Regions from separate parts of the Alcaligenes sp. RM2 genome, predicted to be linked through region 2. Evidence: predicted binding sites of a transcription regulator. Region 2 holds the regulator's gene; the other holds the start of a gene.
The links. The regulator LexA, encoded in region 2, represses DNA repair genes until DNA is damaged. The targets are predictions, from matches to a motif close to ACTGTATNNNNATACAGT.

Region 1: the regulator LexA is predicted to act here: its motif matches at 2,382-2,399, upstream of dinB (DNA polymerase IV).

What each region holds. Positions count from the first base shown of each region.
Region 1 covers NZ_JBRFIO010000004.1:187,587-193,775, reverse strand. The annotation lists gene ACU6HM_RS14650 (acetylornithine transaminase) at 1-922, opposite strand, end outside; gene dinB (DNA polymerase IV) at 1,196-2,365, opposite strand; gene ACU6HM_RS14640 (ABC transporter substrate-binding protein) at 2,580-4,151, shown strand; gene ACU6HM_RS14635 (ABC transporter permease) at 4,307-5,293, shown strand; gene ACU6HM_RS14630 (ABC transporter permease) at 5,295-6,189, shown strand, end outside.
Region 2 covers NZ_JBRFIO010000001.1:1,287,436-1,293,624, reverse strand. The annotation lists gene clpX (ATP-dependent Clp protease ATP-binding subunit ClpX) at 1-42, shown strand, start outside; gene lon (endopeptidase La) at 316-2,781, shown strand; gene lexA (transcriptional repressor LexA) at 3,095-3,754, opposite strand; gene ACU6HM_RS05950 (GNAT family N-acetyltransferase) at 3,860-4,420, opposite strand; gene ACU6HM_RS05945 (amino acid aminotransferase) at 4,492-5,694, opposite strand; gene uvrB (excinuclease ABC subunit UvrB) at 5,779-6,189, shown strand, end outside.

The DNA of each region.
Region 1 (6,189 bases), on a different contig from region 2:
TGGCGCGGGCGTTGACCGAAGCCAGGAAGCCAGGAGCAGCCAGTTCGTCGAACACGGCCACGCCAGCAGCGGTCATCAGGGGGTTACCGTTGTAGGTACCGCCCTGGTCGCCTGGCTGGAAGCAGGATACTTCTTCGCGAGCACACAATGCCGACAGAGGCACGCCGCCACCAATGCCTTTACCCAGGGTCATGATGTCAGGACGGATGCCCGAGTGTTCGTAGGCAAACATGGTGCCAGTACGGCCCATGCCGGTTTGCACTTCGTCCACGATCAGCAGCAATTTGTGCTCGTCGGCCAGAGCGCGCAGACCCTTCATGAATTCCACGGTCGCAGGAATAACACCGGCCTCGCCCTGTACGGGTTCGAGCATGATGCCCACGGTTTGATCGTCGATCAGCGCGCGCACGGATTCCAGATCGTTCAGCTTGGCTTTAGGAAAGCCGTCGACCTGTGGAGCAAACATGCGATCCCAGCCGGGCTTGCCGGACAGGGACATGGTGGCCAGGGTACGGCCATGGAAAGAGTGCTCAAAAGAAATGATCTTGTAAGCGTTGTTCTTGTTGATCTGACCCCATTTGCGCGCCAGCTTGATGGCGCCTTCGTTGGCTTCGCCACCACTGTTGGCAAAGAACACGCGGTCAAAGCAGGAGTGCTCCACGATGCGTTTGGCCAGCTCGATAGAGGGCTCGTTGTAGAACGCAGGCGAGGGGTTGATCAATTTGGACGCTTGTTCGGTGATCGCCTTGATCACGTTGGCAGGGCTGTGGCCCAGCGCGTTCACGGCCCAGCCCTGGACGGTGTCCAGGTATCGCTTGCCGTTGTGATCTTGCAGCCAGGAACCTTCTCCTCGCACAAAGACCAACTCCGGACGCTGGGTAATTTCCATTAATGCACGTACACCGGCCCGATCGAATTCCATAACGGCAAACCTTGATGAAAATGAAAGAAGAAAAAATAAACCAGCCCGGCGGCTGGACAATTAATTCTAACGCAGCACACCCCCAGCAGGACGCTTATGCCTGGGACAATGGCCATCTGGCCGTGGATTGTCCCTTTTCTGGTACACATCCGCGCCCTGGCAGGCGCCAAAGCGTTTTAAGCCTGAAATCTTTGCACGGTATCGGGGTGGGAGTCGCCGGGACGCGTTTGTATAAAACCTGTCATCCAAGCAGCCTTCCAAAGATCTGCCTGCCTAAAACAAACCGTCCAGATCCAGTTGACGAGGCTGCTCCTGCGGCATTTCACTGATGGGCAGCAGAGCGCTGGCTTTCACACCCAGCAGGCGCAGGCGTCTATCCAGCACGGCGCGTTTCAGATTCTGGCGGGCGGCGGCCAAAATGGCATCCGCCGCCAGCACGGGAGCGGGCAGGGACAGGTCGCGCGTCACGGTTTTGAAGTCCTCGAACTTCAGCTTGATGCCTATGGTTTGGGCGCACATGGCGGATTTGCGTAAATCCTGCTCCAGCTTTTCACACAGGGACTCCAGCACGGCAGACAGGCGGGACCGATCCATGCGCACGTGCAGATCACGCTCGAAGGTGGTTTCACGACTGATGGATTTAGGCGTGCGGTCGGTGGATAAGGGGCGCTCGTCCTGGCCTTGAGCCACGGCCATCAGCCATTGCGCGTAGCGCAGGCCAAAATGTTCCTGCAATTTTTCTGCAGGTGTGGCGGCCAGTTCCCCGATCTTCTGAATGCCCATTTCCGTCAGTTTCACGACCGACTTGGGACCAATGCCATTGATCTTGCCCACAGCCAGCGGCCAGATGCGGGTAGGCACATCGTCCATGGTCAGCACACAGGCTCCATTGGGCTTGTTCAGTTCCGAGGCAATTTTGGAGAGCAATTTGTTGGGAGTGATGCCTACCGAACAGGTCAGGCCCGTAGCCTGGTTCACGGCTTGTCGGATCTGCTCAGCCAGCTCGTGACTGTCTTCGGTTTTATGGCTGAGGTCCACATAGATCTCGTCGATACCCCGGTCCTCGATATGGTCCGAGACCGTGGCTACGGCCTGTTTAAACAAGCGCGAATAATGGCGGTAAGCTTGAAAATCGGCAGGCAGCAAGATGGCATCAGGGGCCAGTTGGGCCGCCTTCATTAAACCCATGGCCGAGAACACACCCAGCTGACGCGCTTCATAGGTCGAAGTCGTGGCCACCCCGCGCCCAACATAATCGGCCAGACGGGCATGTTGCCAGCTGCCATCGGGCAATTGCCTGGGCGCATCAGCACTGCGCCCGCCAATCACCACGGGACTGCCGCGCAAATGCGGGTAGCGCAACAGCTCCACCGAGGCATAAAACGCATCCATATCCACATGAGCGATACGCCGCTCCAGAGGTTTTTCTTCTTGTGCCGCCACCTTGATCAGCCTGTTAACTGTATATATGTACACCATTATAGCGACAAGTCAGCGGTGCACCGAGAGCCACTGAATAAGCGCCGGGATGATATAAATCACTAAACATCATTAAGCTGACAGCAGGCTGAAACTACGTATTGAATCGGTAGCAAGCGCCCGGTTACTATGCAGCCTCATTATCAGCTGACTCCCAGCACCCCAACAGGAGGTTTTCATGAAAAAAACAGTATTGGCTGCTGCGCTGGCAGCTCTGGTCGCCCTGCCCTTGGTGGGCCACAGCAAAACGCTTACCTGGTCCAGCCAGGGCGACTTCATGACGCTGGACCCACACGCACAGAACGAAAACCTCACGATCACAGGCAGCATGTATGTCTATGAGGCGCTGGTGGACTACGACAAGGATTTCCAGATTGTGCCCAGCCTGGCCACGGCCTGGGAACAACGTGAACCTACTGTGTGGCGCTTTACGCTGCGCGAAGGGGTGAAATTCCACGACGGCGCTCCCTTTACCGCCGATGACGTGGTGTTCTCCATTCAACGCGCCATGGCCCCTACGTCCAACTTCAAGGCCTACGTGAACGGCATCGTCAAGGCTGAAAAAGTGGACGACAAGACCGTGGACATTGTTACTGCCGCTCCCAACCCGGTTCTGCTGCGCCAATTGACCAGTGTGTTCATCATGAACAAGGCCTGGTCGGAAAAGAATAATGTGACCCAGCCCCAGGACTTCAACAAGAACGAAGAAACCTTCTCGGCTCGCAACACCAACGGTACTGGCCCTTACAAGCTGAAGTCACGTGAAGTGGACGTACGCACCGTCTTTGTCGAAAACGAAGAATGGTGGAACAAGGGCAACAAGGTGGGTAATGTCACCGAAGTGATCTACGTCCCGATCAAGCAGAACGCCACCCGTACCGCCGCCTTGCTGTCGGGCGAAGTGGACCTGGTTCTGGACCCGCCTGCGCAGGACTTGCAGCGTCTGCGCCAGCAAACCAAGATTGTGGAAGGCAACGAGTACCGCACCATCTACCTGGGTCTGGACCAAAAGAATCCGGAACTGAAGTACAGCAGCATCAAGGGCAAGAACCCCTTTGCTGACCAGCGTGTGCGTGAAGCCCTGTACGTGGCCATCGACATTGAAGCCATCAAGAAAGCCGTGATGCGCGGTTCTTCCGCCCCCACCGGCACCATGGTGGCCCCTCAGGTTCACGGCTACACCAAGGAACTGGCCCAGCGCCTGCCTTACAGCCAGGATCGTGCCAAGGAACTGCTGAAAGAAGCCGGTTACGACAACTCCCTGACCTTCACCCTGGATTGCCCGAACGATCGCTACATCAACGATGAAGCCATCTGCCAGGCCATCGTGGGCATGTGGGCCAAGGTCGGCGTGAAAGCCAACCTGAACGCCATGCCACGCGCCACCTACTTCCCCAAAGTACAAAGCTTTGACTCCAGCGCCTACATGTTTGGCTGGGGCGTGCCGACCTTTGATGCGCTGTACACCCTGCAAAGCCTGATGCACAGCAAGGGCGAGGGCGCAGACGGCTCCTTTAACTTTGGTGGCTACGAAAACGCCGAAGTGGACGCCTTGATCGACCAGATCAAGACCGAAACCGACACCGCCAAGCGCGATGCGGCCATCCACAAGGTTCTGGAAATTCATGCCAAGGAAGTGGGCCACATTCCCCTGCATGACCAGATCATTCCTTGGGCCATGGCCAAGAAGGTCAACGTGATTCATCGTGCGGACAACCGCATGCTGGCCCAATGGACCACCATCGACTAAGTTGTTTTCATACCCCAGCCCCGCCTCCGTGCGGGGCTGGTTCCCATTACGCTGTAGTCATCCGTTTCTACACCAGCCCCCTTGCCGGGCCCTTTTTACACATTAAGGACGACACTGGTCGCGAGTGATCCTCGCGCTCTACCAGGAGACCGCCTATGCTGGTATTTATTATTCGCCGTCTGATCCAGGCTGTTCTGGTGATGCTGACGGTCAGCCTTCTGGCTTTTGTGCTGTTCCGCTACATTGGTGACCCGGTCACCATCATGCTGGGACAGGACGCCACCGAACAAGATCGCGTGGAACTGCGTGCCAGCCTGGGGCTGGACCAACCCGCTCCCGTGCAATTCGGACGCTTTGTATCCCAGGCCGTACAAGGCGAATTTGGCCTGTCCCTGCGGCAAGCCCAACCGGTTTCCACGCTACTGAAAGACCGCCTGCCTGCCACGGTAGAGCTGTCCGTGGTGGCCGCCATACTGGCCTTGCTGATAGGCCTGCCGCTAGGGGTGTACACCGCCTTGAAGCGCAATGGGTTCATGGCGCAGAGCATTCTGGCCTTTTCATTGCTGGGGATCTCTCTGCCCACCTTCCTGATCGGTATCTTGCTGATCCTGATCTTCTCCGTGCAATTGGGCTGGCTGCCCAGCTATGGCCGGGGCGAAGTCCTGAAGTTTGGCTGGTGGAGTACCGGCCTGCTTAGCTGGGACGGGATCAAGCATTTGATCCTGCCCGCCATCACGCTCTGTTTGTTCCAGCTCACGCTGATCCTGCGTCTGGTGCGCTCCGAGATGCTGGAAGTACTGCGCGCCGACTACATCAAATTTGCTCGTGCCCGTGGCCTGTCGCAACGCGCCATCCACTTTGGCCACGCCCTGAAAAACACCATGGTGCCGGTTATCACCATCACGGGGCTGCAACTGGGCGGCATCATCGCCTTTGCCATCGTGACGGAAACCGTTTTCCAATGGCCGGGCATGGGTCTGCTGTTTATCCAGGCCGTGCAATTTGCCGACATCCCCGTGATGGCGGCCTATCTCTGTCTGATTGCCCTGGTATTTGTTGTGATCAACCTGCTGGTAGACCTGCTGTACTTCCTGGTCGATCCACGTCTGCGCACCCAATTGTCGGGCGCCAAGGGGCACTAATATGTTCGCTAAATTGAAAACCGCCTGGGATAGCGATCTGGTCTGGTCCTGGCGCCACTCTCCCGTCGCCATTGCGGCCACCATCATGGCCTTGCTGCTGTTTATCGGCGCGCTGGGTGCCCGCTGGGTGGCTCCTTACGATCCCTTCGATCTGACCTCCATCGACCTGATGGATGCCTTGCTGGCCCCGGCCTGGTCGGAAAACGGTTCACCCCAATACTGGTTGGGAACAGACAGCCAGGGCCGTGACCTGTATTCGGCCCTGTTGTACGGGACGCGCACCTCCTTGCTGATCGGTCTGGCCTCGGTAGCCCTGTCCATGGTGGTCGGCATTGTGCTGGGCCTGCTGGCCGGTTACTCCGGTGGCCGTGTGGATGCCTTCATCATGCGTGTGGCCGATGTGCAGCTGTCCTTCCCGGCCATCCTGATTGCCTTGCTGATCGACGGTGTAGCCCGTGCTGTGTTCCCCTTGAACATGCACGATGTGGTCGCCTTTCCGGTGCTGATCGGAGCGATTGCGTTGGCCGGTTGGCCGCAATATGCCCGTACCGTGCGCGGCTCCACGCTGGTGGAGAAAAACCGTGAGTACGTGCAGGCTGCCCGCGTCATTGGCGTGTCTTCGCCGCGCATCATGTTCAGTCATGTGCTGCCCAATGTGATGGGCCCCGTGCTGGTGCTGGCCACCGTGCATCTGGCCACCGCCATCATTACCGAAGCCACGCTGTCCTTTCTGGGCGTCGGCGTTCCGGCCACCTCACCCTCTCTGGGCACCCTGATCCGGATCGGTAACGACTTCCTGTTCTCGGGCGAATGGTGGATCACGATTTTCCCTGGCCTGATGCTGGTGCTGCTGGTGCTGTCGGTCAACCTCCTGGGCGACTGGTTGCGTGACGCCC
Region 2 (6,189 bases):
GCCAGTGACACTGAGTTGCCCTTGAAAAACGCAGTAGCTTAGAGATATCTCCTCGTTTGTGCACTGTCTGGCTTTGGTCGGACAGGCGCAGGCGGGACAGGGCGACAGGCGAAGGTAAAGAGAAAGGAGTGGACCTATGAAGACCACCAGGCATAAGGGCTTGTCTCTCTTTAACTCTGTAAAGTTCTGTTCTAATGGTCGTTCGGCCTACTTGAAATATCAAAATTCGCCACAATCTGAGCTACAACAGGTTAAACCGTGAAAGGGAAGCCCAGGCTTCCCTTTTGCGTCTAAGGACATTTATAGGAAATGACTATGTCTGCGAGCCAGATTCTTTCTACGGAACCTATTGAGCTGCCGCTGCTTCCCTTGCGCGATGTAGTGGTGTTCCCTCACATGGTGATTCCGCTTTTTGTTGGCCGGCCTCGCTCGATCAAAGCCCTTGAGCTGGCAATGGAGTCCGGCAACAACATTATGTTGGTGGCGCAAAAGTCCGCAGGCAAGGACGATCCCGCTCCCGAGGATCTCTACGAAATTGCGTGTGCGGCCAGTATTTTGCAAATGCTCAAGCTGCCCGACGGCACGGTAAAAGTGCTGGTGGAAGGCTTGCAGCGCGCTCGAATCACACAGGTACAGGATGCCGAAACCCACTTCATGGCCTCGGTGGTCGAAGTGCCTGGCGACTCCGGTGATACTGCTGAAACCGAAGCGCTGCGTCGTGCGGTGCTGGGTCAGTTCGAGCAGTACGTCAAACTGAATAAAAAGATCCCTCAGGAAATTCTGACTTCCCTGACCGGGATTGACGATGCTGGCCGTCTGGCCGATACCATCGCCGCTCATTTGCCTTTGAAGCTGGAACAAAAGCAGGGCATGCTGGAAACGCCCAAGGCTTTGGAGCGTCTGGAAAGCCTGCTGTCGCAACTGGAAGGCGAAATTGACATCTTGCAGGTAGAGAAGCGCATTCGCGGCCGTGTGAAAAAGCAGATGGAAAAGAGTCAGCGCGACTACTATCTGAACGAGCAGGTCAAGGCGATTCAGAAAGAGCTGGGCGAAGGCGAAGACGGCGCTGATGTTGAAGAGCTGGAAAAACGCATCGAGCAGGCTCAATTGAGCAAGGAAGCGCTCAAGAAAGCCGAATCGGAAATGAAGAAGCTCAAGCTGATGTCGCCGATGTCAGCCGAAGCAACCGTGGTGCGTAACTACATTGAAACGCTGGTTGGCCTGCCTTGGCGCAAAAAGAGCCGTATTAACAACTCCTTGAGCAATGCCGAGGAAGTGTTGGATGCGGATCACTTTGGTCTGGAAAAGGTCAAGGAACGTATTGTCGAGTACCTGGCTGTTCAGCAACGTGTCGACAAACTGAAGGCTCCAATCCTGTGTTTGGTTGGCCCTCCAGGCGTGGGTAAAACCTCGCTGGGACAGTCCATTGCCAAGGCAACGAACCGCAAGTTCATTCGTATGGCTTTGGGTGGTGTACGTGACGAGGCCGAGATTCGCGGTCACCGTCGTACCTACATCGGCTCCATGCCGGGCAAGGTGGTTCAGAACATGAGCAAGGTGGGTGTACGTAACCCGCTGTTCCTGCTGGACGAGATCGACAAGATGGGCGCGGATTTCCGTGGCGACCCATCCTCGGCACTGCTGGAGGTTCTGGACCCTGAACAAAACCACACCTTCCAGGATCACTACCTGGAAGTGGACTATGACTTGTCCGACGTGATGTTCGTGGCAACCAGCAACACCTTGAACATTCCACCGGCCCTGCTGGACCGTATGGAAGTGATTCGTCTGTCGGGTTATACCGAAGATGAGAAGGTGCGTATTGCTTTCGATTACCTCTTGCCCAAGCTGATGAAGAACAACGGCGTGCGCGATGGCGAGCTGGAAGTGACCGAAGATGCCGTGCGCGACATCGTGCGTTACTACACCCGTGAAGCGGGTGTACGTTCCCTGGAACGTGAAATCAGCAAGATCTGCCGCAAGGTTGTTCGCAAGCTGTTGGTGGCCAATCCACAAGCCGGTACGCGTGCAGCTCGCAACAAGACACTGACCCAGGAAACCTTGGTCGTGAATGCGGCGAATCTGAACGATTACCTGGGCGTACGTCGTTTCTCCTTCGGCCTGGCCGAAAAAGAGAACAAGGTTGGCCTGGTGACGGGTCTGGCCTGGACCGAGGTGGGCGGTGAATTGCTGACCATCGAAGTCGCGGATATGCCCGGTAAAGGCAATGTGCTGCGCACCGGCTCGATTGGCGATGTGATGAAAGAATCGGTCGAAGCGGCTCGTACGGTTGTGCGTTCGCGTGCTCAGAAGTGGGGCATTGCCAATAGCGTGTTCGAAAAGCGTGACCTGCACGTGCACTTTCCTGAAGGCGCTACGCCCAAGGATGGTCCATCGGCCGGTATCGCCATTACGACCGCTATCGTGTCCAGCCTGACGGGTATTCCGGTTCGTGCTGATGTGGCCATGACGGGTGAAATCACCTTGCGCGGCGAAGTTCTGCCTATCGGCGGCTTGAAAGAGAAGCTGTTGGCAGCGCAACGCGGCGGCATCAAAACCGTGATGATCCCGGAAGAAAACATCAAGGACCTGGCCGATATTCCAGATAACGTGAAAAACACGCTGGAGATCATCCCGGTGCGTTGGATTGACCGTGTACTGGAAGTGGCCCTGCAAGACGCTGTAACGCCCCTGAGCGACGAAGAAGTAGCTCGCCTGGCCGCTGAGGCCTTGGCAGCCACGCGTGCTGCTGGGGCGGGTTCTGAGTCTTTCAAGCACTAAGCATCAGCAGTAGTAAGCAAGCAGTGAAACAGGCTACCTTGGGTTCAAGGTAGCCTGTTTACATTTTGGTCAGGCTGATCGTGGCTTCGAGGTTAATCATATTGATAGCAGTGGGAGCCAGATTTTTGGGCAACGATATTGAGGGAGTTGAAAGTCGCTAGCTTGCGCGAGGGGTTTACGGCTGCTCAAACCTGTATATCGGCATGCACTTCGACCAATAAAAAACCCCATGTACCAAACGGTATATGGGGTTTTTCTCTTGTCAGGAGCACCAAGCCTGTAAAACAGCTCTGGTGACCAAGAGAGAGGAAGCTTAATGCAGCGGGCTGGTACGAATCAGACCCACAGCAATGCCTTCCAAAGACAGGGAATCCGGGTCGGTGACGATGATGGGTTCAAAGTCCGGGTTCTCGGGCAAGAGGACCACTTGATTGCTGGAGCGCGACAGGCGCTTGACGGTGACATCGTCGCCAATGCGCACCACCACGATCTGCCCATTACGCGCTTCACTGGCTTTCTTGACGGCCAGCAGGTCGCCGTCAAAAATGCCCGCGTCTTTCATGCTCAAGCCGCGTACGCGCAGCAGGTAATCAGGCGTTTGGGTGAATAGGGTAGGGGCGACGCCAATCTCGCGCTCGATATGCTCGGTGGCCAAAATAGGGCTACCGGCAGCCACGCGACCAATAATGGGCAGCAAGAGGGCGTCAGCCAGATTGGCCAATGCGTTGCTGCTGGGAGCAGCACTTTCGCGGGTATCCGTACCGAGCAGGCGTATGCCGCGCGAGGCGCCGGCAGTCAGCTCGATAGCGCCTTTGCGGGCCAGAGCTTTCAAATGATCTTCGGCCGCATTGGCGGATTTGAAACCCAGCACCTGAGCAATCTCTGCTCGAGTGGGAGGGAAACCCGTCCGTTCGATTTCAGAACGAATGATGTCCAGCACTTGTTGTTGGCGTGCAGTGAGCTTGGCGGTCATAGTATTGTCTGCTGAATATATATACAGTAAAGATTGTGCGTTACAGTTGGCGTTTTTGCAAGCGGTGAGGGCCCTAAAGGCTTACTTTTTGACCCTTCGGGCCGCTCAGGCAGACTGGGGCCAATCCTTGCGGTCCAGGGTGTACAGCACATGGGGGGCGAGTTTGTGGCCCGCCGCTACACCGGGGTGATCAAAGGTACCAGCTTGCTCTGTCATGCCCAGGCGTTGCATGACGGTCTGCGAAGGCAAGTTCAATTGAGCGGTGTACGCCACAATTTGATCCAGGCCCAGTTCGTCAAAACCAAAGTCCATGCAGGCTCGTGCCGCTTCGGTGGCATAGCCCTTGCCCCAGTACTCAGGCAGCAAACGCCAAAGAACTTCCACGCAAGGCTGAAAGTACAGATCGGCGGTCGGGCGGTTCAAGCCCACCATGCCAATGAAGGCCCCGTTTTCTTTCAGCTCGACTGCCCAGGGACCCCAGCCATGTTCGTCGATCAGGTTTTGGCTGCGCTGGGCGATGGCATCGCTTTGCTCACGGTCCAGGGTGGCCGGGTAAAAACGCAGCGCGTGGGGATCGCTGTTCAAGCGGAAAAAGGGCTCCAGGTCGGAAGCTTTCCAGGGGCGCAAGATCAGGCGTTCGGTGTTCAGGGAAATCGTGTCTGTCATGGTAGTGCTCCAAGGGCTGGAACGACAACGCCCTTCCGAAGAAGGGCGTTGGGGCTGTAGTGAGGGACAGCTTACTTCAGGACTTGAGCGATGGCCTTGGCCACGACGTCAATATTCTGGCTGTTCAATGCAGCAACGCAAATACGGCCGCTGCTGACAGCGTAAATGCCGTGTTCCTGGCGCAGGCGTTCGACTTGCTCGGCAGTCAGGCCGGAGTAGGAGAACATGCCGCGCTGTTGCAGCACGAAGTCAAAGTTTTGGGTAGCGCCGTGCTCTTTCAGCTTGGCAACCAGTTGGGCGCGCATTTCGCGGATGCGATCACGCATGCCGGCCAGTTCAGTCGCCCAAGTCTGGAACAGTTCAGGCGAGTTCAGTACCGTGGCCACAACTTTGCCACCGTGTGTGGGTGGGTTGGAGTAGTTGGTGCGAATCACACGCTTGACCTGGCTCAGTACGCGGGAGGTTTCGTCCTTGCTGGAAGTAACCAGGGTCAGGGCGCCAACGCGCTCGCCGTACAGCGAGAAGGACTTGGAGAACGAGGAGCTGATGAACATGGACAGGCCTAGCTTGGCAAACAGACGCACTACGCTGGCGTCTTCTTCCAGACCGGCGCCAAAGCCTTGGTAAGCGATGTCCAGGAAAGGAACCAGTTGACGTTCTTTGATCAGCTCGGCGATCTGGGCCCATTGTTCCATGCTGGGGTCCACGCCGGTCGGGTTGTGGCAGCAAGCGTGCAGGACCACGATGGACTGGGCCGGCATGGCGCGCAGCGAGGCGATCATGCCGTCAAAGTTCAGGCCATGCGTAGCGGCATCGTAGTAAGCGTAGGTGTTGACCTTGAAGCCGGCGCGCTCGAACAGGGCGCGGTGGTTTTCCCAGCTTGGATCGCTGATGTAAACCTCGGACTGGGGTAGCAGTTGCTGCAGGAAGTCAGCACCGATTTTCAGCGCACCGGTACCGCCCAAGGATTGCACGGTCAAGGCGCGGCCTTCGGCAATGATGGGGGAGTCGGCACCCAGCAACAGGGTTTGAGCACCCAGATTGTAGGTATTGATCCCTTCAATAGGCAGGTAGCTGCGCGCGGCGGCTTTGCTCATCATGGCTTCCTCAGCCTTTTGAACAGCCTGCAAAATCGGGATACGCCCTTGATCGTCGTAGTAAACACCGACCCCCAGATTAACTTTGCCGCTGCGTTCGTCGGCATTGTATTGTTCGTTCAAACCCAAAATAGGGTCGCGTGGAGCCAGTTCGACGGTTTCGAAGAGCGATGTCATGATGATATGGGGGCGTTAGTGCAGAAAGGTAGAAAAACAAAGCATTAATGTGATAATACGGGCTTACCCTAAAGTGTGTCTAGCATGAAATTTGAGCCTGCCTTTCAAGAATTTCCGGGGAGTTCCTTCAAACTTTTCCAACCTTATTTGCCTGCTGGCGACCAGCCTGCGGCGATTGAGCAGTTGGTTGAGGGGATTGATGATGGCTTGATGTACCAGACCCTTTTGGGGGTAACGGGCTCGGGCAAGACCTATACGATGGCGAACATTATTGCTCGCACCGGGCGTCCGGCCATTGTTCTGGCGCCCAATAAAACCCTGGCGGCGCAGTTGTACGCCGAGATGCGCGAGTTCTTTCCACGCAACGCCGTGGAGTACTTCGTGTCTTACTACGATTACTACCAGCCCGAGGCCTATGTGCCATCGCGTGATCTGTTTATTGAAAAGGACTCGTCCATCAATGAACACATCGAGCAGATGCGCTTGTCGGCCACC